4 regions of the Streptomyces sp. CRCS-T-1 genome follow, and region 1 is predicted to be linked to each of the others. Evidence: riboswitches for the same ligand, from Rfam matches in the RefSeq annotation. Region 1 holds a riboswitch; each other region holds the start of a gene.
The links. A riboswitch is a leader RNA that binds a small molecule or an ion and turns the genes downstream of it on or off. The one in region 1 is predicted to bind cobalamin.

Region 2: linked by a shared signal. The riboswitch ahead of NNW99_RS11495 (ribonucleoside-diphosphate reductase subunit alpha) and the one ahead of NNW99_RS27130 (prenyltransferase/squalene oxidase repeat-containing protein) in region 1 are both predicted to bind cobalamin.
Region 3: linked by a shared signal. The riboswitch ahead of NNW99_RS02340 (energy-coupling factor ABC transporter permease) and the one ahead of NNW99_RS27130 (prenyltransferase/squalene oxidase repeat-containing protein) in region 1 are both predicted to bind cobalamin.
Region 4: linked by a shared signal. The riboswitch ahead of NNW99_RS06105 (ABC transporter substrate-binding protein) and the one ahead of NNW99_RS27130 (prenyltransferase/squalene oxidase repeat-containing protein) in region 1 are both predicted to bind cobalamin.

The regions. Positions count from the first base shown of each region.
Region 1 is NZ_CP101651.1:5,986,320-5,994,095, reverse strand. It holds gene NNW99_RS27150 (MBL fold metallo-hydrolase) at 1-578, shown strand, start outside; gene NNW99_RS27145 (nuclear transport factor 2 family protein) at 655-1,110, shown strand; gene NNW99_RS27140 (helix-turn-helix transcriptional regulator) at 1,203-2,111, shown strand; gene NNW99_RS27135 (SAM-dependent methyltransferase) at 2,114-2,929, opposite strand; cobalamin riboswitch at 3,108-3,240, shown strand; gene NNW99_RS27130 (prenyltransferase/squalene oxidase repeat-containing protein) at 3,352-4,560, shown strand; gene NNW99_RS27125 (SCO2322 family protein) at 4,557-5,213, shown strand; gene NNW99_RS27120 (energy-coupling factor transporter transmembrane component T) at 5,218-6,327, shown strand; gene NNW99_RS27115 (ABC transporter ATP-binding protein) at 6,324-7,776, shown strand, end outside.
Region 2 is NZ_CP101651.1:2,621,907-2,629,682, forward strand. It holds gene mctP (monocarboxylate uptake permease MctP) at 1-1,483, shown strand, start outside; cobalamin riboswitch at 1,618-1,774, shown strand; gene NNW99_RS11495 (ribonucleoside-diphosphate reductase subunit alpha) at 1,897-4,272, shown strand; gene NNW99_RS11500 (ribonucleotide-diphosphate reductase subunit beta) at 4,272-5,279, shown strand; gene NNW99_RS11505 (GlxA family transcriptional regulator) at 5,528-6,490, shown strand; gene NNW99_RS11510 (cytochrome P450) at 6,505-7,776, opposite strand, start outside.
Region 3 is NZ_CP101651.1:516,547-524,322, reverse strand. It holds gene NNW99_RS02355 (energy-coupling factor ABC transporter ATP-binding protein) at 1-48, opposite strand, end outside; gene cbiQ (cobalt ECF transporter T component CbiQ) at 45-794, opposite strand; gene NNW99_RS02345 (energy-coupling factor ABC transporter substrate-binding protein) at 800-1,162, opposite strand; gene NNW99_RS02340 (energy-coupling factor ABC transporter permease) at 1,162-1,872, opposite strand; cobalamin riboswitch at 1,902-2,109, opposite strand; gene NNW99_RS02335 (protein kinase) at 2,166-3,593, opposite strand; gene NNW99_RS02330 (MFS transporter) at 3,818-5,116, opposite strand; gene NNW99_RS02325 (ABC transporter permease subunit) at 5,113-6,912, opposite strand; gene NNW99_RS02320 (GNAT family N-acetyltransferase) at 7,026-7,562, opposite strand; gene NNW99_RS02315 (nuclear transport factor 2 family protein) at 7,593-7,776, opposite strand, start outside.
Region 4 is NZ_CP101651.1:1,367,089-1,374,864, forward strand. It holds gene NNW99_RS06090 (ATP-grasp domain-containing protein) at 1-208, shown strand, start outside; gene NNW99_RS06095 (MFS transporter) at 231-1,451, shown strand; gene NNW99_RS06100 (class I SAM-dependent methyltransferase) at 1,420-2,169, shown strand; cobalamin riboswitch at 2,262-2,385, shown strand; gene NNW99_RS06105 (ABC transporter substrate-binding protein) at 2,445-3,455, shown strand; gene NNW99_RS06110 (iron ABC transporter permease) at 3,452-4,558, shown strand; gene NNW99_RS06115 (ABC transporter ATP-binding protein) at 4,555-5,346, shown strand; gene NNW99_RS06120 (IucA/IucC family protein) at 5,330-6,808, opposite strand; gene NNW99_RS06125 (IucA/IucC family protein) at 6,965-7,776, shown strand, end outside.

The sequences.
Region 1 (7,776 bases):
CCCTGCCCGACCGCGACATCATCCCGGGCGAACTCCTGGACCTGGCCGGCCGCCGCCTGCGCGCGATCTGGACCCCGGGGCACACGCCCGGCCATGTCTGCCTCCACCTGGAGGAGAACCACCCGGCCCGACTCCCCGGCCACGGCCGCCTCTTCTCCGGCGACCACCTGCTCCCCGGGATCACCCCGCACATCGGCCTCTACGAGGATCCCGACGACGCCACGGTCACCGACCCCCTCGGCGACTACCTCGACAGCCTCGAACGCGTCGGCCGCCTGGCCCCCGCCGAGGTACTCCCGGCCCACCAGCACCCGTTCCCGGACGCCGCCGCCCGCGTACGCGAACTGCTCCACCACCACGAGGCCCGCCTCACCACCCTCCACGCCCTCCTCGCCGAGCCCCTCACCCCCTGGCAGCTCGCCGAACGCATGGAGTGGAACCGCCCCTGGGCCCAGATCCCGTACGGCTCCCGCAACATCGCGGTCTCGGAGGCCGAGGCCCATCTGCGCCGCCTGGTGAAACTGGGCCGGGCGGAGGCGGTACCGGGGAGCGAGCCGGTGAGGTACGTGGCGGTGTAGGGGCCGGCGTGGCTGGGTGTCTCCGTGCCCGTCCGGGCCGGGTGCTAGAACCGAGCCCATGGACTCCACAGACCCCATGGCCCCCATCGAGCACCTCCTCGCCGAGCGCGCCTGCGAGCGTCTGATCCTCGACTTCGTCCACCGGCTCGACCTGGGCGACCCCTCCTCCGTCGCGGAGCTGTTCACCGAGGAGGGTGTCTGGCAGTGGCCGGAGGACGGGCGGCTGGTCAAGGGCCGCGACGCCCTGCGCGCCTACTTCGGCTCCCGCCCCGCCGACCGGCTCTCCCGCCGCATGATGTCCAACGTCCTGGTCACGGTGGAGTCCCCGGACACCGCCAGGGCGATCTCGTACTTCACGACGTACCGCGTCGACGGCTACGACGGCGGCATCGTCCCGCCCGGACCGCCGGTCCAGGTCGGGCACTACGAGGATGTCTTCCACCGGACCGACGGCACCTGGCTGCTCGCCTCCCGGACGCTCCACCTGCCCTTCGGCGGGCCCACTCGTCGGCCGAACTCGCCTTCGGCATAAGCCGGATCGCCTCAGGGCAGGGCCTCTAGGATGAATGAGCCGCGGCGTCCCCACGCGTGCGGCGTTGCGTACCACCGCAAGGAGACATGCCCATGGGCACCGAAGAGGCCGCTCGAACGTCGCCCTTCAGCGGAGTCCTGGACGGGAGATCGGCCGGGCCGATGGTGCCTCGGCTGGCGTTGGGCGCTCGGCTGCGCAGGCTGCGGGACGGGCGGGGCATCGGCAGGGCGGAGGCGGGGGACGTCATCCGGGCCTCCCCCTCCAAGATCAGCCGCATGGAGGCCGGGCGCCACGGGTTCAAGCTGCGGGATGTCGCCGACCTGCTCACGTTCTACGGCGTCACGGACGAGGCCGAACGCGCCACGCTGCTGGCGCTGGCCGAACAGGCCAACACCCACGCCTGGTGGCAGTACTACAGCGACGTGGTGCCCTCCTGGACGCAGAGCTACCTCGGCGCCGAGCAAGCCGCGAGCGTCATCCGCTGCTACCAGATACAGCGCGTTCCCGAGCTGCTCCAGACGCCCGACTACGCGCGTGCCGCCGTCCGGCTCGTGCACCCCGACGCCGACGCGCGGGAGACCGACCGGCGGGTGGCGCTGCGGATGACCCGGCAGCGGATCCTGCACCGGCAGCCGGGCACGGCCCGGCTCTGGGCGGTGATCGACGAGGCGGCGCTGCGGCGTCCGGTGGGCGGGGCGGAGGTGATGCGCGCTCAGCTCAGGCATCTCATCGAGGTGTGCCGGCTGCCGCAGGTCACCGTGCAGATCCTGCCGTTCCGCTCCGGCGGGCATGCCGCGGAGGGCGGTCCGGTCACCATTCTGCGGCTGCCCGGGGGCCAGTTGCCCGACGTGGTCTACCTGGAGCAGCTCACCACCGCGCTCTATCCCGACCGGCCGGCCGACATCGAGCGCTACTGGGACGCCATGAACCGGTTGGTGGTCGAAGCCGAGTCGCCGGACGAGACTCCGACCATCCTGCACCGCATACTTCAGGAGACCTGAGTTCAGCGCTTGAGGGCGACACCGCCGTACTGGTGCACCTCCGCGGGCAGGCCCAGGGCCTCGGCGTCGGGACGCCAGCGCGAGCAGGACGTGACGCCCGGCTCCAGCAGCTCCAGACCGTCGAAGTAGCGGGCGATCTGCTCGGGGCTGCGCAGGATGTACGGGATCGAGCCGCCGTCGTTGTACTGCCCGATGGCCCGGAGGTAGTCCTCGCTGGTGTCGGTGGAGTCGTACTGGACGAGGTAGCTGCCGGGCGGCAGCGCGTCGACCAGCTGCCGCACGATCTCGCGGGCCTCGTCGTGGTCCTCGATATGGCCGAGGATGCCCATCAGCATGAGCGCGACGGGCTGGTCGAAGTCCAGGGTCTTCCCGGCTTCCCGGACGATCGTGCTCGGCTTGCGCAGGTCGGCGTCGACGTAGTTGGTGACGCCTTCCGGTGTGCTGGTGAGCAGCGCGCGGGCGTGTGCCAGGACCAGCGGGTCGTTGTCGACGTAGACGATCCGGCTCTCCGGGGCCACCCGCTGGGCGATCTGGTGGGTGTTGTCCACGTTGGGCAGCCCGGTGCCGATGTCCAGGAACTGACGGATGCCCTCTTCGGCGGCGAGATGGCGGACGGCGCGGGCGAGGAAGTAGCGGGCGGCGCGGGCCCCGGTCTCGATCCCGGGGAAGATCTCACGGAACGCGTCACCGGCCACACGGTCGACTTCGTAGTTGTCCTTCCCGCCCAGCCAGTAGTTCCAGATCCGCGCCGAGTGCGGAACCGAGGTATCGATCTTGGAGAGCGGCTCCTGCTCGGAGTTCTCCACCTGATCAGTCATGGACGCTCCTGCGTGTGGTCGTGGAGCTTCACGTTAACCCGTTTTGCCTCACGGACAGGATCAACTCCTCGGCGTGGTGCAGCAGTTCGACCTCACCGCACATCCGGGCGGCGACCCGAGTCCAGGAGGCGTCCAGGTGGTGTTGTCGGCACGGGAGGAAGGTACTCTCGGCCGTTTTGCTACTTCCGGGTACAGTGGGCGGGTCGTCATCACCCGTACAGGGAGAAGCCGGTGCAATTCCGGCGCTGACCCGCAACCGTGGACCGCCCTGCCAGGCGGAAGCCGGATCGCCCCGTACGGATCGTGACCGGCTCACGTGCCCGGCGCCTGCCGGTGCACGGCACCGTCGAGGTATACGGAGCCGAGCCGCCGGGGTGTCCCGTGCTGCCCGGCTCCCTCACAGGGAGAGGCACCCGCCGATCATGAACGTCCGCCGCAGCGCCGCGGTCCTGGCCGCCGTCACCGTGATCGGCGCCGCCACGCCGGCCGCCGCCGCACCGTCGCCGAGTCCGTCCCCGTCGCTCCCCTCCGCCCTGTACGGCGACAAGGACCCCAAGTTCGACGGCGTCTGGCGCCAGTCGCTCGCCCTGCTGGCCCAGGACACGGTGGGTGAGAAGCCGGCCGCCAAGTCCGTCGAGTGGCTGGTCGGGCAGCAGTGCGCGGACGGCGGGTTCGCCGCGTACCGTCCCGACCCGGCCGCCGCGTGCGACGCCAAGACCATGCTCGACACCAACGCCACGGCCGCCGCCGTCCAGGCGCTCGCCGCGCTCGGCGGGCAGGACGCCGTCACCGACAAGGCCGTCGGCTGGCTGAGGTCCGTACAGAACAAGGACGGCGGCTGGGGTTACGCGCCCGGCGGCGCCAGCGACACCAACTCCACGTCGGTCATCATCGGCGCGCTCGCCGCCGCCGGTGAGAAGCCGGACCAGGTCGAGAAGGGCGGCAAGTCGCCCGACGACGCCCTGCTGAAGCTCGCCCTCCCCTGCGGCGGGGACGACGACGGCGCCTTCGCGTTCCAGCCGGACAAGAAGGGCGAGCTGGCCGCCAACGCGGACGCCACGGCGGCCGGTGTCCTCGGCGCCCTGGGCAAGGGCATGGTCGTGGAGGAGGGCAAGAAGTCCGGCGCCACGTGCGCGGACCCCTCCACGCCGCGGCAGGCCGCCGACAACGGCGCCGCGTACCTCACCCAGACCCTCGCCAAGGACGACGACCACCTCACCTCCGCCCTCGCCGGCGCGGACCCCCAGCCCGACCACGGCAACACCGCCGACGCGGTCGTGGCGCTCGCCGCGCAGGGCGAGACCGCGCAGGCCGAGAAGTCCGTGCAGTGGCTGGAGAAGAACTCCGCCGACTGGGCCGAGCAGGGCGGCCCCGCCGCCTACGCCCAGCTGATCTTCGCCGCCCACGCGACGGGCGTGAACCCGCGTGACTTCGGCGGCACGGACCTGGTGAAGCAGCTCAACGCGACGGGCCCGGCCCCGCAGGCCCCCGACCAGGCCTCGGCGACCGACGAGAAGGACGACTCGGGGTCGGGCTTCTTCGGCGTCTGGTGGTACGTCGGGGTCTGCCTCGTCGCCGGTATCGGCATCGGCTTCCTCTTCACCGGCCGCAAGAAGAGGCAGCAGTCGTGATCCGCCGGGCCGCTCTCCTCCTCCTGGCGGCCTCGCTCCTGCTGATCGCGGGCGCGGGCCAGGCCCAGGCCGCCGGTTACCGGTACTGGTCGTTCTGGGACCGCGAAGGCGACCGCTGGGTCTACGCCACCCAGGGCCCGTCCATGGCCCGCCCCTCGGACGGCGACGTCCAGGGCTTCCGCTTCGCGGTGAGCGAGGACTCCTCCGAGGCGGCCCGGCCGCGCGGCACGGCCGACTTCACGACCATCTGCGCGAAGACCCCCGCGCAGGACGGCAAGAAGCGCGTGGCGCTCGTCATCGACCCCGGCACCAAGGCGGACGCCCCTCAGGGCGAGGCCCCGCCCCCCGCCCGGACGGCCTGCGCCCGCGTCTCCCCCGACGCGACCACGGCGGAGGCCCTCGCGAGTGTCGCCAAGCCCCTGCGCTACGACACGAACGCCCTGCTGTGCGCGATCTCGGGCTATCCGGAGAAGGGCTGCGGGGAGCAGGTGGCGAGTTCCCGGGAGTCGACACCGGCGGCGAAGAAGGACACGTCCGACGGCAACACGTCCGACGACGACGGCCCGTCCCTGGGCCTGCTGGCGGGCATCGGCGTGGTGGCGGTCCTGGGCGCGGCGGCGATCTGGCAGGTACGGCGGCGTGACCAGGCTTAGCAGCATGGACCGGATCGGCCAAGGCCCGGCACGCCCCCGGCGCCCGCGCCGAGCGCCCCTGCACCCGGGCGCCTGGTGGCTGTGGTCCCTCTCCCTGGGCACCGCGGCCACCCGCACCACCAACCCCCTGCTCCTGTGCCTCCTCATCGCGGTCTCCGCCTACGTCGTGGCGACCTGCCGCCCCCCGACCCCCTGGTCCCGTTCCTACGGCGCCTTCGTCAAACTCGCCCTCGCCGTCCTGGTCATCCGGCTTCTCTTCGCGATCGTCCTCGGCTCCCCCATCCCCGGCACGCACACCGTCGTCACCCTCCCCGAGGTGCCCCTCCCCGACTGGGCGCAGGGCATCCGCCTCGGCGGCGAGGTCACGGCCGAGGCCCTCACCTTCGCGCTGTACGACGGTCTGAGACTGGCCACCCTGCTCATCTGCGTCGGCGCAGCGAACGCCCTCGCCAACCCCTCCCGCCTCCTCAAGTCCCTCCCGGGCGCCCTGTACGAGATGGGCGTCGCGGTCGTCGTCGCCCTCACCTTCGCGCCGAACCTCATCGCCGACGTCCAGCGTCTGCGCGCCGCCCGCCGGCTGCGCGGCCGCCCGGACAAGGGCGTCCGGGGCCTGCTCCAGGTGGGCCTGCCGGTCCTGGAGGGCGCGTTGGAGCGCTCGGTGTCCCTGGCCGCGGCGATGGACGCGCGCGGCTACGGCCGTACCGCCCAGGTCCCCGCCGCAGTCCGCCGCACCACCGCCGCCCTCACCCTCGGCGGCCTGCTCGGCGTCTGCGCCGGAACGTACGGCCTGCTCACCGCCGAGGGCGCCGCCTACGGCATGCCCGTCCTCCTCGTCGGCCTCGCCGCCGCCCTCGCGGGTCTCCGGCTCGGCGGCCGACGCTCGCTGCGCACCCGGTACCGCCCGGACCGCTGGGACGTGCGCGCCCTGCTGGTCGTCGCCTCCGGCGTGGCGGTCGCCGCGCTGCTCGTGCTCGCCGCCGTCCGGGAGCCCACGGCCCTGCACCCCGGCGTGGTGCCGCTCGTGGCCCCCACGCTCCCCGTCTGGCCCGCGGCGGCGATCCTCCTCGGCCTGCTGCCCGCGTTCGTCGCCCCCGAGCCCAAGGAACCGTCGTGATCCGCTTCGAGGACGTCTCCGTCACCTACGACGGTGCCTCCGAACCCACCGTCCAGGGCATCGACTTCGAGGTCCCCGAGGGCGAACTCGTCCTCCTGGCCGGTCCCTCCGGCGTCGGCAAGTCCACCGTCCTGGGCGCGGTCAGCGGGCTCGTGCCGCACTTCACCGGCGGCACCCTGCGCGGCCGGGTCACGGTGGCCGGACGCGACACCCGCACCCACAAGCCCCGCGAACTCGCCGACGTCGTCGGCACGGTGGGCCAGGACCCGCTCGCCCACTTCGTCACCGACACCGTCGAGGACGAACTCGCCTACGGCATGGAGTCCCTGGGCCTCGCCCCCGACGTGATGCGCCGCCGCGTCGAGGAGACCCTCGACCTCCTCGGCCTCGCCGACCTCCGCAACCGCCCCATCGCCACCCTCTCCGGCGGCCAGCAACAGCGCGTCGCCATCGGCTCGGTCCTCACCCCGCACCCCAGCGTCCTGGTCCTGGACGAACCGACCTCCGCCCTCGACCCCGCAGCAGCCGAAGAGGTCCTGGCGGTCCTCCAGCGCCTCGTCCACGACCTCGGCACGACGGTCTTCATGGCCGAACACCGCCTGGAACGAGTCATCCAGTACGCCGACCAGGTCGCCCTCCTCCCGACCCCGGGCGCACCCCCGATCGTCGGCCCCCCGGCGGAGGTGATGGCGGTGTCCCCGGTGTATCCCCCGGTGGTGGCTCTGGGCCGACTGGCAGGTTGGACACCGTTGCCGCTGACGGTCCGTGACGCGCGACGAAGGGCAGCGGATCTACGCGGACGGCTGGACATCGCCCCCAAGGGGCGCGGGGAACTGCGCGACCAGCCACAACCAACCCGCACCCGCGAACGGTCCACACCCCCCACCCTCCTGGGCGAAGTCCAATCCCTCTCAGTAACCCGCTCCCGAATCCAAGCCCTCACCCACATCACCCTCACCATCACCCCCGGCGAAACCATCGCCCTCATGGGCCGCAACGGCGCCGGAAAATCCACCCTCCTCAACGCCCTCGTCGGCCTCATCACCCCCACCTCGGGCACCGTCAAACTCGGCGAATCCACCCCCCACCGCACACCCCCCAAGGACCTCGTCCGCAAGGTCGGCCTCGTCCCCCAGGAACCCCGCGACCTGCTCTACGCCGACACCGTCGCAGCCGAGTGCACGGCAGCCGACCAGGACGCCCAAGCAGCACCCGGCACCTGCCGAGCCCTGGTCACCGAACTGCTCCCGGGCGTCACCGACGACACCCACCCCCGGGACCTCTCGGAGGGCCAGCGCCTCGCCCTGGCCCTGTCCGTCGTACTGACCGCCCGCCCCCCGCTGCTCCTGCTGGACGAGCCCACCCGAGGCCTGGACTACGCGGCGAAGGCCCGCTTGGCCGGTGTGCTGCGCAAGCTCGCGGAGGAGGGGCACGCCATCGTGCTGGCGA
Region 2 (7,776 bases), 3.4 Mb from region 1:
CGGCACCTGGGTCACCTGGTTCCTGCTCGGCGGCGACCTGTACACGGCCTACACCTTCGTGGCCGTTCCGGCGGCGATCTACGCGGCGGGCGCGGCCGGCTTCTTCGCGGTGCCGTACACGATCCTGGTCTATCCGCTGATCTTCACCTTCCTCCCCCGTCTGTGGTCGGTGTCCCACAAGCACGGGTATGTGACGACGTCCGACTTCGTGCGCGGCCGCTTCGGCTCCAAGGGCCTGTCGCTGGCCGTGGCCGTCACCGGCATCCTCGCGACCATGCCGTACATCGCGCTCCAGCTCGTCGGCATCCAGGCCGTGCTGGACGTGATGGGCGTCGGGGGCGGCGAGGACACCAACTGGTTCATCAAGGACCTGCCGCTGCTGATCGCGTTCGGTGTGCTGGCCGCCTACACGTACTCGTCGGGCCTGCGGGCCCCGGCGCTGATCGCCTTCGTCAAGGACACCCTGATCTACATCGTCATCGCGGTGGCGATCATCTACATCCCGATCAAGCTGGGCGGCTTCGACGAGATCTTCGCCAAGGCGGGCGACGCGTACAGCCAGACCAACCCGGCGACGGGTGCGGCGCGCGGTGCGCTGGTGCCGCCGGAGGCGGGGCAGTGGACGTACGCCACGCTGGCGCTCGGCTCGGCGCTCGCGCTGTTCATGTACCCGCACTCGATCACGGCGACGCTGTCCTCGCGCAGCCGTGAGGTGATCCGCCGCAACACCACGATCCTGCCCCTGTACTCGCTGATGCTGGGCCTGCTCGCGCTGCTCGGCTTCATGGCGATCGCGGCCGGCATCAAGGTGCAGAACGGGCAGCTGGCGATCCCGCAGCTGTTCGAGACGATGTTCCCGGACTGGTTCGCGGGCGTGGCCTTCGCGGCGATCGGCATCGGAGCGCTCGTGCCGGCGGCCATCATGTCCATCGCGGCCGCGAACCTCTTCACCCGCAACATCTACAAGGACTTCATCAAGCCGGACGCCACACCGGCGCAGGAGACCAAGGTCTCCAAGCTGGTCTCCCTGCTGGTGAAGGTGGGCGCGCTGGCCTTCGTCCTCACCATGGACAAGACCGTCGCCATCAACTTCCAGCTGCTCGGCGGCATCTGGATCCTGCAGACCTTCCCGGCCCTGGTCGGCGGCCTGTTCACCCGCTGGTTCCACCGCTGGGCGCTGCTCGCGGGCTGGGCGGTCGGCATGATCTACGGCACAGCCGCCGCGTACGGGGTCGCCTCGCCGACCCAGAAGCACTTCGGCGGCTCCTCGAAGGAGATCCCCGGCATCGGTGAGATCGGCTACATCGGCCTCACGGCGTTCGTCCTGAACGTGGTGGTGACGGTGGTCCTCACCTTCGTCCTGAAGGCCCTCAAGGCCCCCGACGGCATCGACGAGACCAAGCCGGAGGACTACACGGCCGACGCGGGCGACCCGGGCGTCCAGGTGGAACTCCCGCCCGCCACCGCCGGCAGCGCCCACTAGGGGCGCGGGGAACAGCGCGAACAACCGCACACAGCCCGCAGCGGGCCGCCGTGAGAAGGATTCACGGCGGCCCGCTGTCACGTGAAGTTGACGCTCTGACACCAATGCGACACAACATCTGGGGGTGCCACCCGAACCCAGCACAAGATGTATGCTCGTGCTCGCTGTCGCCGCAGGGGAATCCGGTGCGAATCCGGAACTGTCCCGCAACGGTGTACTTATGCGTATCCGCCCCCAAGGCGGGGCGCACAGGCTTCAGTCCGAGGACCTGCCGACAGCGCGCCCGGCCGTCCGGCCGGGGTGCCCTGACGTCCGGGCCTCGTGGAATGGGCCGGTGGACGCGACGCCGTGTGCGCTCGTGTGCTGCCCCCTGCCCTGCGCGAGGCCCCTTGCCGAGCGAGGGAGAGCCCCACGTGACCATCGCGCCAGCCGAACCGGTCTCAGCTGCCGAAGAAGAGCACGACGGTCCCGGTGCCGCGCTGCTGCGGACCCTGACCGAGCTGACCGCCGACCTCCCCGACGCCGACCCCGGCCGGGTCGCCGCCGCCGCGTTGCGGGGCCGGTCCGCGCGGGCGGACGAGGCGGAGCTGCGCGAGCTCGCGACGGAGTCGGCCGCCGGCCTCATCTCCGAGGACCCCGCCTACTCCCGGCTGGCCGCCCGTCTGCTGACGATCGGCATCCGTGAAGAGGCCGCCTCGCAGGGTGTCACGTCCTTCACCGAGTCCGTCGCGGTCGGCCACCGCGAGGGTCTGATCGCCGACCGGACCGCCGAGTTCGTGCTCCTGCACGCCGCCCGGCTCGACGCGCTGATCGACCGGGCCGCCGACGACCGCTTCGGCTACTTCGGCCTGCGGACGCTGCACAGCCGCTACCTGCTGCGCCACCCGATCACCCGCAAGGTCGTCGAGACGCCCCAGCACTTCATGCTGCGCGTCGCCGCCGGTCTCGCCGAGGACGACACGGCACAGTCCGTCGACGAGGTCGCCGCGCTCTACGGGCTCATGAGCCGCCTGGACTACCTCCCCTCCTCGCCCACCCTCTTCAACTCCGGCACCCGGCACCCCCAGATGTCGTCCTGCTACCTCCTGGACTCCCCCAAGGACGAGCTGGACTCGATCTACGACCGGTACCACCAGGTGGCGCGGCTGTCGAAGCACGCGGGCGGCATCGGGCTGTCGTACTCCCGTATCCGTTCCCGCGGTTCGCTGATCCGCGGCACCAACGGCCACTCCAACGGCATCGTCCCGTTCCTGAAGACCCTCGACGCCTCGGTCGCCGCCGTGAACCAGGGCGGCCGCCGCAAGGGCGCCGCCGCGGTGTACCTGGAGACCTGGCACTCCGACATCGAGGAGTTCCTGGAGCTGCGCGACAACACCGGCGAGGACGCCCGCCGTACGCACAATCTGAACCTCGCGCACTGGGTGCCGGACGAGTTCATGCGGCGGGTCAACGCCGACGGGCAGTGGTCGCTGTTCTCCCCCTCGGACGTGCCCGAGCTGGTCGACCTGTTCGGCGAGGAGTTCGACGCCGCGTACCGGGCGGCCGAGGCGAAGGGCCTGGCGAAGAAGACCCTGCCGGCCCGTGAGCTGTACGGCCGCATGATGCGCGCCCTCGCGCAGACCGGCAACGGCTGGATGACCTTCAAGGACGCCGCCAACCGCACCGCCAACCAGACGGCCGAGCCGGGCCACGTCGTCCACTCCTCCAATCTCTGCACGGAGATCCTGGAGGTCACCGACGACGGGGAGACGGCGGTCTGCAACCTGGGCTCGGTCAACCTCGGCGCCTTCGTCGACCTGGCCCGCAGGGACATCGACTGGGAGCGGCTGGACGAGACCGTCCGCACGGCCGTGACCTTCCTCGACCGTGTCGTGGACATCAACTTCTACCCGACCGAGCAGGCGGGCCGCTCCAACGCCCGCTGGCGTCCGGTCGGCCTCGGGGCCATGGGCCTGCAGGACGTCTTCTTCAAGCTGCGCCTGCCCTTCGACTCGCCCGAGGCGAAGGCGCTGTCCACCCGTATCGCCGAGCGCATCATGCTCGCCTCCTACGAGGCCTCCGCCGACCTGGCCGAGCGCAACGGCCCGCTGCCGGCCTGGGAGAAGACCCGTACGGCCCGGGGTGTGCTGCACCCCGATCACTACGACGTGGAGCTGACCTGGCCCGAGCGCTGGGCGGCCCTGCGCGAGCGCATCGCCGCGACCGGTATGCGCAACTCCCTGCTCCTCGCCATCGCGCCCACGGCCACGATCGCCTCCATCGCGGGCGTGTACGAGTGCATCGAGCCGCAGGTGTCCAACCTGTTCAAGCGTGAGACGCTGTCGGGCGAGTTCCTCCAGGTCAACTCCTACCTGGTGGACGAGCTGAAGCGGCTCGGCGTGTGGGACGCCCGCAGCCGGGAGGCGCTGCGCGAGGCCAACGGCTCGGTGCAGGAGTTCGCCTGGATCCCCGCGGACGTACGGGCGCTCTACCGCACGGCGTGGGAGGTTCCGCAGCGCGGCCTGATCGACATGGCGGCCGCCAGGACACCGTTCCTGGACCAGTCCCAGTCGCTGAACCTCTTCTTGGAGACGCCGACCATCGGCAAGCTCTCCTCGATGTACGCGTACGCCTGGAAGGCCGGGCTGAAGACGACGTACTACCTGCGCTCGCGCCCGGCGACCCGCATCGCCCGCGCCGCGCAGGGCCAGGCACAGCCTGAGAAGACCATCCCCGTCCAGCAGACGGCCGACCCCGACGCGGTCGCCTGCTCCCTGGAAAACCCCGAGTCCTGCGAGGCCTGCCAGTAATGACCACCCAGAACCTTCTCGACCCCGGCTTCGAGCTCACCCTGCGTCCCATGCGCTACCCGGACTTCTACGAGCGCTACCGGGACGCCATCAAGAACACCTGGACCGTGGAAGAGGTCGACCTCCACTCGGACGTCGCCGACCTCGCCAAGCTGTCCCCGATGGAGCAGCACCTGATCGGCCGGCTGGTCGCCTTCTTCGCGACGGGCGACTCGATCGTCGCGAACAACCTGGTGCTGACGCTGTACAAGCACATCAACTCCCCCGAGGCGCGGCTGTACCTGTCCCGCCAGCTCTTCGAGGAGGCCGTGCACGTCCAGTTCTATCTGACGCTGCTCGACACCTACCTCCCCGACCCGGAGGACCGTGCCGCGGCGTTCGACGCCGTGGAGAACATCCCCTCCATCCGCGAGAAGGCCGGGTTCTGCTTCAAGTGGATGGACTCGGTGGAGAAGCTGGACCGGCTGGAGACCCAGTCCGACCGCCGCCGCTTCCTGCTGAACCTGATCTGCTTCGCCGCGTGCATCGAGGGCCTGTTCTTCTACGGCGCCTTCGCCTACGTCTACTGGTTCCGCAGCCGTGGTCTGCTGCACGGCCTGGCCACCGGCACCAACTGGGTGTTCCGGGACGAGACGATGCACATGTCCTTCGCCTTCGACGTGGTCGACACCGTCCGCAAGGAGGAGCCGGAGCTCTTCGACGACCAGCTCGAGCAGCAGGTCACGGACATGCTGCGGGAGGCCGTCGAGGCCGAGCTGCAGTTCGCGCGCGACCTGTGCGGTGACGGCCTCCCGGGCATGAACACCGAGTCGATGCGGCAGTACCTGGAGTGCGTCGCCGACCAGCGGCTCACCCGGCTCGGCTTCGCTCCGGTGTACGGCTCCGAGAACCCCTTCTCCTTCATGGAGCTCCAGGGTGTTCAGGAGCTGACCAACTTCTTCGAGCGGCGCCCCTCGGCGTACCAGGTTGCGGTGGAGGGCACCGTCGACCTGGACGAGGACTTCTGAGCCGGTTCGCTCTCCCTGGCCTCCTGGGCCTCCCTGATCTGACGGTCGACGCGCTTGTCGCGCACGAGGCCGATCACTGACGGGAGGACCAGGAGGACCAGCGTCCCGAGTACGAAGATCATTGCGATGAGTGTCTGTGCCTGGTTCGTTTCCATGGACACCACTGTCGCGCCGATGACTCCTTACCGTCAGTGGCAGTACTGCCGTAGACCCTCGAATTACTGCCACCGGCGAGGCACACTGGAGACATGCTCCAGAATGTGGCCGTCGTCCTGCTCGACGGCGTGAACCCCTTCGAACTGGGTGTGGTGTGCGAGGTCTTCGGCACCGACCGCAGCGACGACGGCCTGCCGGTCTACGATTTCGCGGTCGCCTCGGCCGAGGGCCCGGTCCTGCGCATGAACTCCGGCTTCTCGCTGCACGCCGAGCACGGGCTGCAGCGGCTGGAGACGGCCGATCTCATCGCGGTGCCGGCGGGGCAGAGCTACGCGACCCGTGAGTTCCCGCCGGAGCTGCTGGACGCCCTGCGCCGCGCGGTGGACCGCGGCTCGCGCGTGCTCAGCGTCTGCTCCGGCGTCTTCGTGCTGGCCGCGGCCGGGCTGCTGGACGACCGTCGCTGTGCCGTGCACTGGAAGCACGCGCGGGACCTCGCCCGGCGGTATCCCCGGGTGGCCGTGGAGCCGGACGTGCTCTACGTCGACGAGGACCCGGTGATCACCTCCGCCGGCACGGCCGCGGGGATCGACGCCTGTCTGCACCTGGTGCGCAAGGAGCAGGGCTCGGAGGTCGCCAACAAGATCGCCCGGCGGATGGTGGTGCCGCCGCACCGCGACGGGGGCCAGGCCCAGTACATCGAGCGTCCGCTGCCGATCTCCGAGGCCGACGCGATCGGCGAGGTGCTGGCGTGGATGGAGCGGCATCTCGACGAGGAGGTCACCGTCGAGCAGCTCGCCGTCCGCGCCCATATGTCGCCGCGCACCTTCGCCCGCCGCTTCCAGCAGGAGACGGGGACGACTCCCTACCGCTGGGTCCTGCGCCAGCGAGTGCTGCTGGCCCAGCGGCTGCTGGAGGCGACGGACGAGACGATGGACGCGATCGCCGGCCGAACGGGGTTCGGCAACGCGGCCACGCTGCGCCACCACTTCGTCCGGGCGGTGGGCACCACGCCGAACGCGTACCGGCGCACGTTCAGGGGCCCCGAAGCGGCCTGACGATCACCGGCCCGTCACCTCGGCACCGGCCGCAGCCGCAGATCGTGCGGCCGGAGCGTGATGCCGACGCGGGTGGCGTCGTTCGAACCGGCCACCTGCTCGAAGCGGTACCCGGCGGCCAGCGCCGCCGTGATCAGCGTCAGCTGGGCCATCGAGAAGTGGTCGCTCGGGCACTTGCGGTTGCCCGTGCTGAACGGGCTCATGGCGTGCTTCGGGATGTCCTTGACCCGGTCGGGCAGCCACCGGTCGGGGTCGAACTCGAGGTTCCGGTCGTACGACTTCGCATCGCGCTGGATGGCGTACGGGCTGTAGACGATGTCCGCCCCGGCCGGAATCCGGTATCCGCCGAGTTCCGTGTCCCGTACCGCCCGGCGCGTCAGAATCCAGACGGCGGGGCGCAAACGCAGGGCCTCGACGACGACATTGTTGGTGTGCCTGAGCCCCCGGACGTCCTCGAATGCCACCGGCCTCCCACCGGTGACGGCTTCTACTTCGTCCCGCACCCGGTCCGCCTGTTCAGGGTGTTCCGCGAGCATATGCAACAGCCACATGATCGTGGAGGCGACGGTTTCGCTGCCGGGGGTGAGGATCGCGACGACCTGATCGTGGATCTCCTGTTCCCCGATGGGGTCGCCATTCTCGTCCTTCGCCTCCAGCAATGCCGTCAGCAAATCGTTCGGCTTTTGACCGGATGCCCGGCGCTCGGCGACGATCTCGTCGACCAGGAGATGCAAATCGGCCAATGCCCGGTTGAATTCGCGGTTGGCCGGGAGCGGCAGGTTGTACAGCGGCCCGAGCGGGACCACCATCCGCCGGTACATCCCGCGGAAGACGGTGGCGAGCGCGACGGACAGCCGCTCCGCCCGCTCGTCCATGTAGTTGCCGCGCAGCAGACAGCGGGCCGCGATGCGCACGGCCACCCGGAACGACTCGGAGGTGCAGTCGATGGTCTCCCCGGCGCTCAGGCGCTCGGTCAGCGCGTGCGCCTCCTCCTCCATGATCGGCCCGTAGCCGGGTATGGCGTCGAGCCGGAAGGCGGGCTGGATGGTGCGTCGCTGGCGCCGGTGCTGCGGCCCGTTCGCGGTGGCCACGCCCTCCTTGCCGAGCAGGCCCTCCAGGGACTCCCAGAGCGGGCCGGCGATGATGAAGTCGTTGCTCAGCGCCAGCGCCCCGGTGAGATCCGGGGTGGTCACGGCGTACACGGTCTTCGGCCCGAGCTTCAGGCGGACCACGTCGCCGTGCTCGCGCAGCCGGGACATGAACGCCAGCGGGTCGCGCACCAGCTT
Region 3 (7,776 bases), 5.5 Mb from region 1:
GTAGGCGAAGGACGCGCCCCGCAGGGCGACGAGGGCGGGCTCGCTCATGTCAGCGGCCTTTCCAGTACGAGGGTGAGGACGGCCAGCGTCGCGAGGAGCGCGCAACTGGCGACCGTGAAGCGGACGGAGACACGGGCCTCGGGCACCAGGACCCGCAGGGTTCCGTCGTAGCCGCGCCCGGCGAGACCGGCCTGGAGGCGGGCCGCCCGGTCGAAGGCCCGGACGAACGCGGTGGCGCCGAGTCCGCCCAGCGAACGCCAGGTGGCGGCCCGTGTGGTGTGCCCGAGCCGGGCGGCCTGCGCGTCGCGGATCCGGCGCACGGAGTCCAGCAGCAGAAAGCTCATGCGGTACGTCACGAGCGCGACATCGACGACCGGCGCCGGGACGCCCGCCCGGACCAGGCGCGGCAGCAGGTCGGACATCGGTGTGGTGAAGGCGAACAGCAGCACCCCGAGGGAGGCCGCCGAGGTGCGCAGCAGCAACTCCCCGGCCCGCAGGGGCCCGTCGTCCGCGAGGGAGACGAAGCTCCCCGGCCCGCCGACCTGGACGAGCAGCGTGAGGGCGCCGGTCACACAGAAGCCCAGCGGCACCCGGTAGGCCCGCCAGAGCCGGCGGCCGGGCACACCGGCCGGCCCCAGCAGCAGGGACACGGCCGTCACCAGCACCAGGGCCGCTCCCGGCCAGGGCGGCAGCGAGATGGCCAACACGGTGAGGCCGAGACCGAGCACGGCCTTGTCCACGGGATGGCGGCGGCGCCAGCGACTGCTGTGCGCCGCCGCGTCGATCGGCAGCACGCGGCTCAGGCCCCTTCGGCCCCGGACCCCTCGGTGACGCCCGTGGTCTCCTCGGTGTCCTGCCGCGCCCGCTCCTCGCCCTGGCGGCGGCCGCGCCGCAGGCCGAAGTAGTAGGCGAGCACGCCCGCGCCGATCGCCGCCTGCAGGGCGAACAGCGCCGACTCGATCTCACCCGACGGCGGCTCGTACAGCGGCGAGAACCAGGGCTTGTAGTCCGGGTCGATCTCGGTGATCGCCGTCTCCGCCTGGGCGTCGGCGCCCGCGAACGGCTCCTCCTTGTGGTCGCCGAGGCCGAGGGCGAGCGGCAGGACCGCGAGCAGGGCCACGGCGAGCAGCAGCAGGCCGTTGATCTTCGTGTTCCGGTTCATCACGCCACCGCCTCGGACTCGGCCGCCGTCTTCTTCTCCTTGCGCCCGCCGGTCACCAGCACACCCAGCCGGGTCAGTTCACCCTTGCTGGACTGCACCAGCAGCCGCATCACGAGCACCGTCAGCAGGCCCTCGCTCACCGCGAGCGGGATCTGGGTGACGGCGAAGATGGTGCCGAACTTGCCGAGCGCGCCCACGAACCCGCTGCCCGGGTCGGGGAAGGCGAGCGCCAGCTGCACGCTGGTGACGCAGTAGGTGGACAGGTCGGCGAAGAACGCCCCGAAGAAGACCGCGACCATCAGCGGCACGTCGTAGCGCCGCAGCAGCTTGTACACGGCGTATCCGGCCCAGGGCCCGACGATCGCCATGGAGAAGACGTTGGCGCCGAGCGTGGTCAGACCGCCGTGGGCGAGCAGCAGCGCCTGGAAGAGCAGGGTGATGGTGCCCAGCACCGCCATGATGGGTGGCCGGAACAGGATGGCTCCCAGGCCCGTTCCGGTGGGGTGGGAGCAACTGCCGGTGACCGACGGCAGTTTCAGAGCGGACAGGACGAACGTGAAGGCACCGGAGGCACCCAGGAGCAGGGTGCTCTCGGGGTGCTCACGCACCTCACGGGTGAGCGACCGGACTCCGTGGACGACGAACGGCGCCGACGCGGCGCCCCAGGCGACCGCGTGTGCCGGCGGCAGAAAACCCTCGGCTATGTGCATGGCTCAGCAGACCCTCTCCAGCACCTCGTGGATGGTTGACGCGCCTTGGCCGGTCTCCTGGCTGACGGGTACCACCGCCCGTACTCCGCCTTCCCGGGTCGCAAGGACCCAGTGGCTGCCTGTTAGGGCCGGAGCCGGACTTCCCGATTCACAGTGGCGAGGGCCGCACCGGCATCACACCGGCTTTCCCGTTCACCAAGGCGTGGTGACAGTAATGCCGAGATAAGGACGATGACAAGCCACCCGAGGGGGCGCGCGAGGGGGCGTCCGCTCGCACACCGGCGCAGGGCCGCTCAGTCGTCGCCCCCGTCGTCATCGTCGTCGCCGTCTTCCCAGGTCCGACGGGGCTTCTCCTGCCGGGGTTTGTCCGCCTTTCGCGATGCGTCGGCCGTCTCCTGGGCCGGTGTCGTGGGGCTGGGCGTCGCTTCGACGGGGGTCGGGGGAGCGGGTGCGCTGGTGGACGGGGTGATATCGGCCACTGTGCCGGCGGCCGGAACGGTGGCGTCCGGAGCCGTGTCCGCCGCCGGAGCGGAAGAGAGCGGCGAGGCGGAGCCGGCGGACGGCGTGGCGACGGGACTGCTCGCGGAGGGCGACGCGTCGGGCTCCGTGCCCTCCGTCGCGGTGTCGTCGGGCGAGAACCACAGCATGCCGGCGAGCATCGCGGCGGCGAAGAGCGCCGCCGCGGCGACCGTCGCCGCCGCTTTGCGCCGGTTGTCGGGGGCGGCCCGGGGCGCGGCGCGGCGCGCACGGCCGGCCTGGGGTGTGCGCCCGGTGCGCAGCCCAGGGGCGCCGGGCAGCGCGTAGGTGGCCGGGTTGCGGGTCTCGGCGGCCGGGTACGGCCTCGGCGCGGCGGACGTCACCGGGGGCGCGGCCTCCGGCAGCGGCTCGGGCAGTCCCCGCCAGGCACCGCCGCCGAACCACTCGGCGGTCCGCTGGGCGGTGGGCCGGTCCTCGGGCTGCTTGGCGAGCAGGCCGAGCAGATAGTTCTCGAAGGCCGGCGGGAGCCCGGCGACACCGAGCTCACGGGGCGGTACGGGCGCGGAATCGAGGTGCTGGTGGAGGAGCGCGACGGCGGTGTCCGCCTGGAACGGTGGCCGGCCGCTGAGGAGTTGGTAGAGCAGACACCCCAGGGAGTACATGTCGGAGGCGGGTCCGGCGGGCTGGCCCAGGGCGCGTTCGGGCGCGAGATAGAGGCCGGTGCCGACGATCTGGCCGGTGGCGGTGAGCGCGGCGCCGGGGTCGTCGAGGAAGCGGGCGATGCCGAAGTCGCCGATCTTCAGCGTGCCGTGGGCGTCCAGCAGCAGGTTGGCGGGCTTGATGTCACGGTGGACGATGCCCTGCGCGTGGGCGGCGGCGAGCCCCGCGGCGGCCTGCGCGGCGAGATCGGCCACCCGCTCGGCCGGCAGCGCCCCGGAGGCGGCCAGCACCCCGGCGAGGCTGTCGCCCTCGACCAGTTCCATCACCAGGTACAGCCGGTTGTCGTACTCGCCGAAGTCCAGGACACCGACCAGATGGGGGTGGTTGAGGCGCCCGGCGGTCTGTGCCTCCAGACGGAACCGGGAAGCCGCCGTGACATCGGTGTCCTGGGGCAGCAGCAGCTTGACGGCCACCGCCCTGGCGAGCGTCTCGTCGTACGCGCGCCAGACCTCTCCCATTCCACCGCGCCCGATCTCAACATCCAGCCGGTAGCGGCCCGCTAGCAGCACTCGTCCTCGTCTCATGCGTATGGGAAGGTACGTCGCCGCAGGCCGAACTCCCCGTTTTGAGGCGGGGGTTGGCGGGGGACGCGCAGCCGACCCAGGATACTGGCGCCGAGTGACCGATGATCTCCACGGCGGTGTCGAGGGCCGGTACGGTCCCGGAAATCCGAGCGGAGACATCGCCCGGCGGGGTGAGGTGCGGTGCGCGCGGTTGCCCCCGGGCCCCCGCGCCGCCGCCTACCGGATCAGGCCGCCGCGTCCGCCTCCTCGGCCCGCTCCTCCCGGCGCGGCAGCAGAGCCACCGTCAGGGCCGGTACGGCCGCGAGGAGCAGCCAGGGCACGGCGGCCGGGAGGCCGAGGTCGAGAAGGGAGCCGGTGGCCGCGCTGCCGGCCAGGACGATCAGGCCCGAGACGGAGGACAGCGCGCCCATGTAGAGGCCGATCCGGCCCTCCTCGGCGAGGTCGGGCACCCAGGCGCGGGCGGCGGGCACGACCAGCATCTGTCCCACGGTGAGCAGTACGACGAAGCCCGCGGCGGGCAGCAGCCCGGCGAGGTCCGTCCACCCGGCGGGGCGCGCCGCGGCCACCACCGCGAAACCGGCCGCGATCAGCAGCAGCCCCGCCGTCATGGAGCGGCGCAGGTCCAGCCGGTCGCCCGCCCAGCGGGTCACCGGCAGCTGGGTGAACACCACCAGCACCGAGGACAGCGCGAACAGCCAGGACAACGGCGCCTGGGAGCCCGCCGCGCGCTGCACCTCGTCCGGCAGGGCCAGATAGAGCTGGTTGTAGGCGAGCAGGTACGAGCCGTACGCGCCGCACAGGGCCAGGAAGCGGCGGTTGCGCAGCAGCAGGCGCGCCCCGCCCCGCTCCCGGGTGCGGACCCGGCCCGGGATGTGCTGCGGCATCAGCCACAGATGCCCGGCCAGCACGAGGACGAAGACCGCCGCGCCGGCGAGGCACGCGGTGCGGAAGTCGACGGCGAGCAGCAGTCCGCCGAGCAGCGGCCCGACGAAGGCCCCGGCCTGCCCCGCGACGCTGAACAGGGCGAGGAGACGCGTGCGCGAGCCGTGTCCCTCCTCCTCCCAGACCACCGCCTGGCGGGCCACCTCGGACTCCACGGCGGGGGAGAACAGCGCGGCGGCGAAACCGATCACCAGCACGGCGCCGATCACGGCCCAGCTCGCCTCCGCGTACCCCAGCCACGCGAACCCGGCGATCCGCAGCGCACAGCCGGCCAGCACGACGGGCCGCACCCCGAACCGGTCGACGAGCCAGCCGCCGACCACGAACAGCCCCTGCTGGCTGAAGGTGCGCAGCCCGAGCACGAACCCGACCAGCCAGCCCGCCATGCCGATCGCGGTGCCGAGGTGCTCGGCGAGGAACGGCAGGACGGCGTAGAAGCCGATGTTGAAGGCGAGCTGGGTGAGGATCAGCAGCCGCAGCAGCGGCGACAGCTCCTTCCAGAGCCGCCAGGTGCTCTCACGCGGGGTCTTGGGCGTACGGGCGGACCGGCGGGCCGGCACGCGGGAGGCGGGGTCGGTCATCGCTCTTCTGTCGGTGAGGTGGACACGGGGGCCAGGAGGGCGTCGGCGCTGTCCCGCCGCCGCTGCGGGGGCATGACCCGCTCCCCGGGCGGCCCGGCCGGGCCCTCGGGCCGCCCACGCCGCCGGGGCAGCCGTACGCCGCCCGCGGCCGTGACCGCGAGCGCCCCCAGCAGGGCGAGGACGGCGGCGGGGAAGAGGACGGCCCACGGGGCGCGCTCGGCGTACGGCTGGTTCTCGGCGAGCAGCAGACCCCACTCGGGGGACGGCGGCTGGGCGCCCAGGCCCAGGAAGCCGAGGGCGGCGAGGCTCAGCGCGACACCGGGCAGCCGGAGCAGGGCGTGCCGGGTCACCGGCGACAGCACGGCGGGCAGCAGTTCGTGCCAGAGCAGATACCAGCGGCCGGCGCCCAGCGCCCGGGTCGCGGCCAGATGCGTGGTGGCGCGTTCCTGCCGCAGCAGGGAGGACGTGTGGGCGGCCAGCGGGGACCAGGCGAGGACACCCACGGCGAACGCGGGCGTCCAGGGCCCGCTGCCCGCGACACCGGCGACGAGCAGTCCCGCCAGGACGGGCGGCACGGCACTGACGGTGTCGACCAGCGGCCCGGACAGCCTCGGCAGCAGCCCCAGCAGCAGCCCCACGAGGAGCGCGGCGGCGCTCACCGCGAGGGCGATGCCGAGGGTGGTCAGCGCGCCGTGGGAGACCCGGGCGAGGACGTCCCGGCCGAGCGCGTCCGTCCCGAACGGGTGCGCAAGCGAGGGGGCCCGCAGCCGGGCGAGGGTGTCCAGGGCGAGCGGGTCGCGCGGCAGGCCGAACCCGATGACGGCGGCGAGCAGCGCCGCGTACAGCAGGGGCAGGGCGCGGCGCTCGGACGGGCCTGCGCCGTGCAGGGAGTGCAGGGCGCCGTCGCGCAGCGCGGGCCCGATGAGCAGCCGGGCCGACAGCCGGGCGAGGACACCGGCGACGGCCGCGACCAGGACGAGGGCGAGGGTGCCGGTCTGCAGGACGGGCAGGTCCTGGGCGAGGGCGGCGTGCAGGGTGAGCCGGCCCAGGCCCGGGATGTCGAAGATCTGCTCGACGGCGACCGAGCCGCCGGTCAGGCCGACCACGAACAGGCCCAGATTGGGCAGCAGTCCGGGCACGCAGCGGCGCACCGCCTGCCGTGCCACGGACTTCGGCGGGATGCCGCGTGCCGCGGCGGCCAGGGCCCACGGCTCGGCGAAGGCGCCGGGCAGCAGGTCGTCCAGCATCCGTCCGAGGATCGCCCCGGCGGGCAGGCCGAGGGCCAGCGACGGCAGCACCATCCACTGCGGCCCGTACCAGCCGAGCGCGGGCAGCCAGCCGAGCTGGACGCCGATCACCGAGGCCAGCACCGAGGCGACGAGGAACTCGGGCAGCGCGGCCAGCACGGCCGACGCGGTGCCGCCGGTGCCGCGGGCGGCGAGCCGCCCCCGCGAGCCGAGCCGGAGTGTGCGGGCGCACACCGCGGCGACGGTGCCCGCCGCGACCACCAGGGCCCCGGACACCAGCAGCAATGACGCGCCGAGCCCCTGCACGACGCCCGGCAGCACCTGGCCGCCGGACACCCACGAGGTGCCCGCGTCCCCGTGCAGCAGCCCGCCCAGCCAGCGGCCGAGCAGCGTCAGCGGGCCGTCGTCCAGCCCGAGTTGGTCGCGGATGGCGCGCAGCGTCTCGGGCGTCGGGTCACGGTCGGCCGAGCGGGCCTTGAGCACGGTCAGCGCCGGGTCGGTGCGCGACAGCCATGGCAGCAGGCCGATCGCGCCCACCAGGGCGGCCATCAGCACGGCCCGCCACAGCAGCGTCGGGGCGCCGCCGCGGGCGAGGGCGCGCAGGGCGGTGAGGCCCTTGGGCAGGGGTGAGTGCGAGGTGTTCAGTGTCGTCCCCGTGGTGCTCAGGCGAAGGGAATCTCGAAGTGCACCACGCCGTTGCCGCCGCCGGGCACTTCCTCCCGCTCGTCGCACACCACCTTGCCCAGCGTCCGCCACAGGCCCAGCGCGCCGGGCGAGTGCGGATACGTGTGCAGATAGAGGGACCGGTACCCGCCGTCGGCCCGGGCGAAGTCGACCAGACCCTCGACCAGCCGCCGGGCCAGTCCGCGCCGCCGGTGCGCGGGGCTCACGTACAGCCGCCGCAGTTGCGCGGTCTCGCCCGAGGGGTACCGCTCGGCCAGCCAGCGCGGGTTCGGCGGATGGGCCGGGCCGCGCGCGTCCAGCGCCCCGGTGGCCGCCACCGTCCCGTCCCGCTCGTCCACGGCCACCAGGAGGGTGTGCCGCGGCGGTTCGACGTAGAACGGCACCGGGTCGATGATGTCGGCGTGCCAGGTCGGCACATAGCCGGTGTCGAAGTCGCGGTACACGGCGTCCAGCATCACCACCCGTGCCCCGTCGATGTCCGCAGGCGTGGCTTCCCTGATGCTGTAGTCGTGCATTTGCGCATCATATGCAAATCAGTTGAACGCTCATCCAGGGGCCGCTGATGTGGTTCCGGGGGCCGCCGAGGTGATCTGGCTCAGCACGCACCGCCAGCGCCCGTCCCGCTTCACGAACACGTCCGTCGTCCACTCGTCGGCGTCGTAGCGCTCGCCCTGGTAGTGGGCCGTGTTGGTGACCCGTCCGGTGACCACGGCCGTGTCGCCGTAGACG
Region 4 (7,776 bases), 4.6 Mb from region 1:
CGCCGGGCTCGACCGGCTGGCGGACCTGCCGGGGTCACCCGCCTGGTACCCCGTCCGCCAAGTCGGGGACGTCGTGGAGCACTTGAGCGACAGCCGCGGCTACGCGGGCATCGTCTACGCCGAGGCGGAGACGGCGGAACTCGCCACGCACCGCGCGGTCGCGGCCGCCAACGCCCTGCGCGTGCTCACCGAGCCCTCCGGTGGGTGAACGGCCCGAGCGGAGCGCCGGGTTGTTCCCGCTCAGTGGCCCGCTGCGCTTCCTGCTGCTCAGTTCCTTCCTGATCCCGCTCGGCAGTTTCATGGTGCTGCCGTTCATGTCGGTGTTCCTGCACGAGCGGCTCGGGATGGGGCTCGGCACGGTCGGTGTGGTGCTGGCCGTGGCGTCGCTGGTGCAGTTCTCCGGCGGTGTCGTCGGCGGGGCGCTCGCGGACCGGATCGGGCTGCGCCGCACGATGCTGTGGGCCCTCGTCGTACGGACGGCCGGGTTCGTCGGCCTCCTTCTGGCCCTGCGCTGGCCGCCCCTGGCGGTCGGCGCGCTGGTGCTGACGTGCTGCGGAGCCGCCCTGTACCTGCCCGCCAACAAGGCGTACCTGGTGCACGGGGTGGACGAGGAACGCCGGCCGGCGTTCCTGTCGGCGGGCAACGCGGCACTCAACGCGGGCATGGCGGTCGGCCCGTTGATCGCCGGGCCGTTCGTGCTGTCCTCGCCCGGCTGGCTGTTCGCGGCCGTCACGGCGCTGTTCCTCGCGGTCACGGCGGGCCACGCCGGGCTGCCCGCCGCAGGGGAGCGCCCACCCGGCACGGAGGTCACCCGGCAGGGTCTGCTGGCCGGGGTGGCCGTCCTGCCGTTCGCCGCCAACGCGCTCGCGTTCTACCTGTACTTCCACTTCCAGCACTTCCTGGCGGTGTACGCGGTCGAGCAGGCCTCCAGCGAGTTCTACAGCCTGGTCCTGCTGCTCTGCTTCACGCTGGTCATCGTCGTCCAGCCGCTCGCCTCCGGGCTGATCCGGCGCATGCCGTACGCGCTCGCGCTGACGGTCGGATTCGCGGGTCTGGCGGCCGGGCTGGCCGTGCTGGCGGTCGGCAGCCGGACCGCTCTGCTGGCGGGCGGGGCGCTGATCACCCTGGGCGACATCGTGCTGTTCCTGAAGAACGACCTGGAGGCGCTGCGCCGCAGCCCGCGCTCCGACGCCGTGGTCTTCGGCCAGCAGCGGCTGGCCGCGGGGCTCGGCGCCTGCGCGAGCGGGGTGCTGGGCGGGCAGCTGTACGGCCTCGGCGAAGGCGCCGGGCACACCGGCTGGTTCTGGCTGCTGGCGGCCGCGCAGTGCCTGCTGCTGCCTCCGCTGCTGCTCTTGCTGCGAAGGCACGCCGAGCGGCGAATGCAGGTCCCATCAGACGAAGAAGGAGCACTGAAGCCGCATGACACGGACGGGCGGGTTCCAGGACGATGACTTCTGGACGGAGTTCCACGACTTCCTCTTCTCCGAACAGCGCCACACCCAGGCCGAGGAACTCCTCGGCACCTCTCCCCTGCTGTCCTTCACGCCCGGCGCCCGGGTGCTCGACCTGTGCTGCGGCCCGGGCGTGTTCACCGTGCCGCTCGCCCGGCGCGGCTACGAGGTGACGGGCGTGGACCTCAGCCCGGCCCTGCTGGACCGGGCGCGCAAACGCTCGGCGGACACCGGCACCGACGTCAGCTACGTCCAGGCGGACGCGCGTGAGTTCGAGGCGCCGGGCGGCTTCGACGTCGTACTCAACATGTTCACCTCGTTCGGCTACTTCGAGGACCCCGCCGACAACGCGCGCGTGCTGCGCACCATGTACGACTGCCTGGCCCCCGGCGGCACCCTCGTCCTGGACCTCGCGGGCAAGGAACTGCTGGCCCGCAAGGTCACCCCGCCGAAGGTGGTGACGCGCGGTGAGGACCTGATGGTGCAGACGGACACCGTGCTGGACGACTGGGCGCGGCTGCGCAGCGACTGGGTCCTGGTGCGGGGCGAGCGGGTCACCCGAGCAACGCTGGTGTGGTTCGTGTACAGCGCCGTGGAGCTGCGGCGAATGGCCGAGGAGGCGGGGTTCGGGGGCGTGGAGGTCTTCGGCGGTTTCGACGGCCGGCCCTACGACGAGAACGCCGAGCGGCTGGTGCTGCGGGCGGTCCGGGAGGTGTGACGTGGGCACGGGGCGTGCGGGGCGGGGTCGCACGCCCTGTTGACCGCGACGGCGCGGAACGTACTATCACCAGGTCATCGCCGCGACGGGAGACAGGAAGCCGGTGCGAATCCGGCACGGTCCCGCCACTGTGACCGGGGAGTGCACCCCTTCGACACGCCACCGCGCGAGCGCGGGAAGGCGAGGGGGAACGTCGATCCGGGAGTCAGGACACTGACCCGCCGCGGGCCCGATCCGAGGAGCGCGGACTCCCCAGGAGGCTCTACGTGTCCCACCTGCTCTCCCCTGCCCGCCGCCGGCGCACCACCCTGCGCGGCGCGGCACTCGCCCTGTCGGCGGCGCTGCTCGTCGCCGGCTGCGGCTCGTCGTCCGACAGCACAGACCGGGACGCCAAGGCCTCGGCGCCCGCGGGCTTCCCCGTCACCGTGAACAACTGCGGGGTGAAGACGACGTACGACAAGCCGCCGTCGCGGGTCGTCACCATCCACCAGCACCCGGCGGAACTGATGCTCGCCCTCGGTCTGAAGGACCGCGTGGTCGGCACCGCCTTCCCCGACTCGGCCGTCCTGCCGGAACTGCGCAAGGACTACGAGGCGATACCGGAACTGTCGAAGAAGGAACCGTCCTTCGAGACGGTCCTGGAGGCAGAGCCGGACCTCGTCTACGGCGGCTACGGCAGTGCCTTCGCGGAGAACGAGGGCCGCTCCCGCAAGGCGTTCGCCGACGCCGGCATCGACACCCACCTCAACCGCGAGTACTGCGGCAAGAAGCGGGTCACGATGAAGGACACCTACGACGAGATCCGCACCGTCGGTGAGATCTTCGGTGTCTCCGACCGGGCCGACAAGCTGGTCGCCGACCTGGAGGGCCGGGTCGGCAAGGCGGCCTCCGCCGTCGAGGGCGAGTCCGCGGTACCGGTGTTCGTGTACGACAGCGGCGACAAGACCGCCTTCACCGCGGGCGGCAAGAGCCTCGGCACGGAGATCATCCGGCTGGCCGGCGGCAAGAACGTCTTCGCCGACCTCGACGACGTCTTCGGGGACGTCTCCTGGGAGCAGGTCGTCGAGCGCAAGCCCGAGGTCATCGCCATCTACGACTACGCCGGCGCCGGAAGCGTCGAGCAGAAGAAGAAGTTCCTGCTCTCCCAGCCGGCCCTCGCCGATGTGCCCGCCGTGAAGAACAAGCGGTTCGTCGTCCTGCCGCTGACCGCGACCCTGGTCGGCATCCGCTCCGCGTACGCGGTCGGGGACCTGGCGCGCGGGCTGCACCCCGAGAGCTCCCGGTGACGCAGCCGGCCACCGAGGCGCCCGCGGTGCGACGCCCTGTCCCGCCGGGGCGGCGGACGGGGCGCACCGGCCTGACGGTCACCCTGCTCGTCCTCACCGCCCTGCTCGTCGTCTCCGTCACGGCGGGCCTGGCGATCGGCTCCGTCCAGGTGCCGCCCGGGCAGGTCTGGGGCATCCTGACGCACGCGCTGGGCGCCGGCTGGACGGAGCCGGACTGGTCGGGGGCGCGCGAGACCATCGTGCTGGACGTGCGGGCGCCCCGGGTGCTGCTCGGGGTGGTGACCGGGGCGGGCCTCGCGGTCGTGGGCACCGCCCTGCAGGCCCTGGTGCGCAACCCGCTCGCCGAGCCGTATCTGCTGGGCGTCTCCTCGGGGGCGTCGCTGGGCGCGGTGTCGGTGATCGTGTTCGGGGTGAGCGTGTTCGGGCCGGTGTCGCTGTCGGCCGCCGCGTTCCTGGGCGCGCTGGGCGCGCTGCTGCTCGTCTACGCCACCGCCCGGACCGGCGGACGCATCACCTCCGTACGGCTCGTGCTGTCCGGGGTGGCGATCGCGGCGGTGCTCACCGCGCTGCTGGATCTGCTGCTGCTGACCACCGACCGGGGCAACGAGGCCCGTGCGGTGCTCGCCTGGACCCTCGGCGGCCTCGGCGGCGTCAACTGGGACACGCTGTGGCTGCCGAGCCTGGCGACGCTGCTGGGCGTCGGCGTGCTCATGGTGCAGTCCCGGAATCTGAACCTGCTGCTGGCGGGCGAGGAGGCCGCGACCACGATGGGGCTGGACGTGGCCCGGTTCCGGGCCCGGATGTTCGTACTGGTCTCCCTCGTGACGGGCGTGCTGGTCGCGGCGGCCGGGCCGATCGGCTTCGTCGGTCTGATGCTGCCGCACATCGTGCGGCTGTTCGTCGGCGGCGACCATCGCCGGGTCCTGCCGACGGCCGCGCTCGGCGGGGCGGTGTTCCTCGTCTGGGCCGATGTCGCCGCGCGCACGATCGCCGCGCCGATGGAGGTGCCGGTCGGCGTGCTGACCGCGCTGTGCGGCGGGCCGTTCTTCCTGTGGCTGATGCGCCGGGACGCCCGGCGGAGCACGGATCGAGGAGTGGGATGAGCGCGATCGGAGCAGGGGTGGCCGCGACCGATCTCGATGTCGAGGGCGTCACGCTGACGGCCGGAGCGCGCCATCTCGTGCGGGACGTGTCCCTGACCGCCCGCCCGGGCGAGACCATCGGCCTGGTGGGTCCCAACGGCAGCGGCAAGTCCAGCCTGCTGCGGGCCGTCTACCGGGTGCTGCGCCCCGACAGCGGCCAAGTGCGGGTCGACGGCGCCGACGCCTGGTCGCTGCCCGTGCGGCAGCTGGCCCGTACCGTCGCGGCGGTGGTGCAGGAGTCGGGCGCCGACTTCGATCTGGCCGTCCGCGAGGTCGTCGCCATGGGCCGCACCCCGCACAAGCGGCTCCTCGCCGGTGACACTCCGGAGGACGCCGGGCTCATCGACTCCGCGCTCGCGGCGGTCGACGCCGCCCACCTGGCCGAGCGCCCTTTCGACCGGCTGTCCGGCGGCGAGCGCCAGCGGGTGCTGATCGCCCGCGCCCTCACCCAGCAGCCCACGCTGCTCGTCCTCGACGAACCCACCAACCACCTGGACATCCGGCACCAGTTGGAGGTGCTGGGCGCGCTGCGCCGACTGCCCGCGACGGTGCTGCTCGCCCTGCACGACCTCAACCTGGCCGCCTACTACTGCGACCGCCTCTACGTCCTGAACGAGGGCGAGATCACCGCCTCCGGCCCGCCCGTCGAGGTCCTCACGCCCCGGCTGCTGGCCGAGGTGTACGGGGTGGCGGGGGAGGTCACCGTGCATCCGCGCACGGGCGCTCCCCAGGTCACGTTCCTGCCCTGAGCGGGTTGGGCAGCGGCAGATAGCGGGCGTCGGCGCCGTCCGCGCCCGTCCAGCGCAGCAGGAGGTTCGTCTTGGCGGGAAGGGTCGGTGAGGCGAGCAGGGCGGGGATCTCGGGCAGGTCGTGGCGGGCGAGTTCACGGCGGGCGGCCGGCCAGGGGTCGAAGCCGGGGTGGCGTTCGGCGAGGGCACCGGCGATCTCGGTGAGGTGGTTGACGACCAGGCAGTACACCAGCCGCTCCCAGCCGGTCTCGCGGGAGACGTCCGGCAGCAGTTTCACGCCCTCGGCGTCCCGGTACAGCGCCTGCACGGGCATGCCGTCGGCGTCGACGGCGATCAGGGTGTTCTGCAGATGAGCCTCGATGACGACGCCGTGCCGGGCGAAGGCCTCCACGGCGGGCGGCACCACCTGCGCCAGATACGCCGCCCACCATGCCCCGGGATCGGCGGCGCGGTCGAGCGGGCTGCCGTCGAAGCCCTCGACGAGTCCGGCGGCGAGCAGCGGGGTCGCGCCGGGCACCAGATGTCCGGCGAAGCCGTCGCGGACGAGGACGGCCAGGGCCTCGAAGGCGAAGTCGGCGGTGCGGTAGCCGCGGTCGCCGAGCCAGGCCGGGGGGCCGTCGAGCGCGGGGAAGTCGTCGAAGGCGGCGCACACGGCCGCGTCGGTCCGGCGCAGGGCGAGCAGGTCGTGGCGCCACAGCCGGCGGATGTCGTTGGTGATGCGCACGTCCAGGCTGAACTTCAGGAACAGGTCCTGCTCGGGTGCGTAGAGCGTGCGGATCGCGGCCGTCGGCCAGGTGTCGAAGGCGGTCGTGCCGAGCCGGACCAGCCTCCCGTCCGCGAAGGCGGCGGCGAGTTCCGCGCTCGCCAGGTCGAGCTGCCAGGGGTGGGCCGGGAGCAGCCGGTAGCCGGGCGGGGCGGTGCCGAGGGCGTCGAGGGCCGAGGTGTCGCCCTCCTCGACGACGCGGTCCTCGCGCAGCCCGAGCAGGGCCAGTGGGAAGCGGGCGTACGCCTCGGGCGCGTACGGCAGCCAGCCCGCGGCCGGGCCGCCGCCGCGCGCCTTGGGGGCCGGGTGGTGGGTGTGGCCGGTGAGCAGGCACTGCTCGGAGCGAAGGTAGGGGTCGTCGGGCGGGGTCGCGCGGTCGCGGGCCTCCAGCAGGGCGGCCACGGCGTCCCGGCTGTCGATCATCTCGGCGGGCAGTTCGTGATTGGACAGCCCGGTGTGCCGGCGCAGTTCCTCGGCGACGAGTTTGACCAGCTCGGTGTGGTCGACGCGCTGCCAGCCGTCCGGCCCCTGGACCTCGGGCTCGGCGGGCCGCCGGGTCCCGCGCACCCGCAGCAGCCGGTCCCCGCCGGGCAGGCGGTGGATCCGGTGCTCGCCCTCCCGGCCGACCGGCCGGGCCACCTCCCGCAGCAGGCAGTTCAGCAGCGGCACGGCGGCGTACGCGTCGGCGGACGGGGGCATGAGGTCCACGCGATCCACTCGTTTCCCTACGTTCCTTGTGTTCTCTACGTTCCCCACAGCCCTTCCGGGACTTCCGGACTTCCTGGCGGAGATGATCATTATGTCGGTCGTCGTCATCGCGCCGTGACGCCCTATTCGTACCCGAGGAGCCCGCCCGTGCACCGTTCCCCCACCGCCGAGGCCGAGGTCGCCGACGAACTGGCCGTCGTACGGCCCGGCCTGCTGCCACGGTACGAGGCCGAACTGCCCGGCGCCCGGGCGGCCGTGCTGTCCCGACTGTGGCGCGGTCTGACCCATGATCCACTGCCCTGGGTGGCCCGCCGGGAGCAGGGCCGGGACGGGCTGACCCTGTCCCTGTCCGACGGCCGCCGGCTGCACGGCCCGCGCCCGGATCCGTACGCGACCGGTGACTACGTCACCGTCGTGGGGCTCGACGGGGTGGAGTACGACGATCCGGCGCGGCTGGTGACGGACCTCGCCGTCCCGCACTCCGCCTCCTTCGCCGCCGAACTCGGGCACAGCGTCGCCTCGCTGGCACTGTCGAGAGCGGGGCAGGAGGGGCAGGCGGGGGACGAGTGGCCGGGGAACGACTGGGAGTGGGAGCAGCGGATCGTCGACGGGCATCCCTTCCACCCGACCTGCCGGTCCCGGCCGGGTTTCTCGGTGGCCGAGCAGCTCGCCTACGGGCCCGAGCACCGGCCGGTCGTGGAGCTGGGGCTGGTGCCCGTGCGGGCGGAGGAGTGCCTGGTGACGGGCGCCTGGCCGGGAGATCTGCGGGACGGGCCGCGGGTGGTGCTGCCGGTGCACCCCTGGCAGGCGGCGCATGTGCTGAAGCGGGCCTGCGAGGAGCGGCGGCCCGGGCATCCGCTGATGTCCCTGCGGACGCTCGCCCTGCCGGGCGGGCCGCACGTCAAGACCTCGCTCAGCGCCCGGCTGACATCGTCGGTGCGGGACATCTCGCTGCCCTC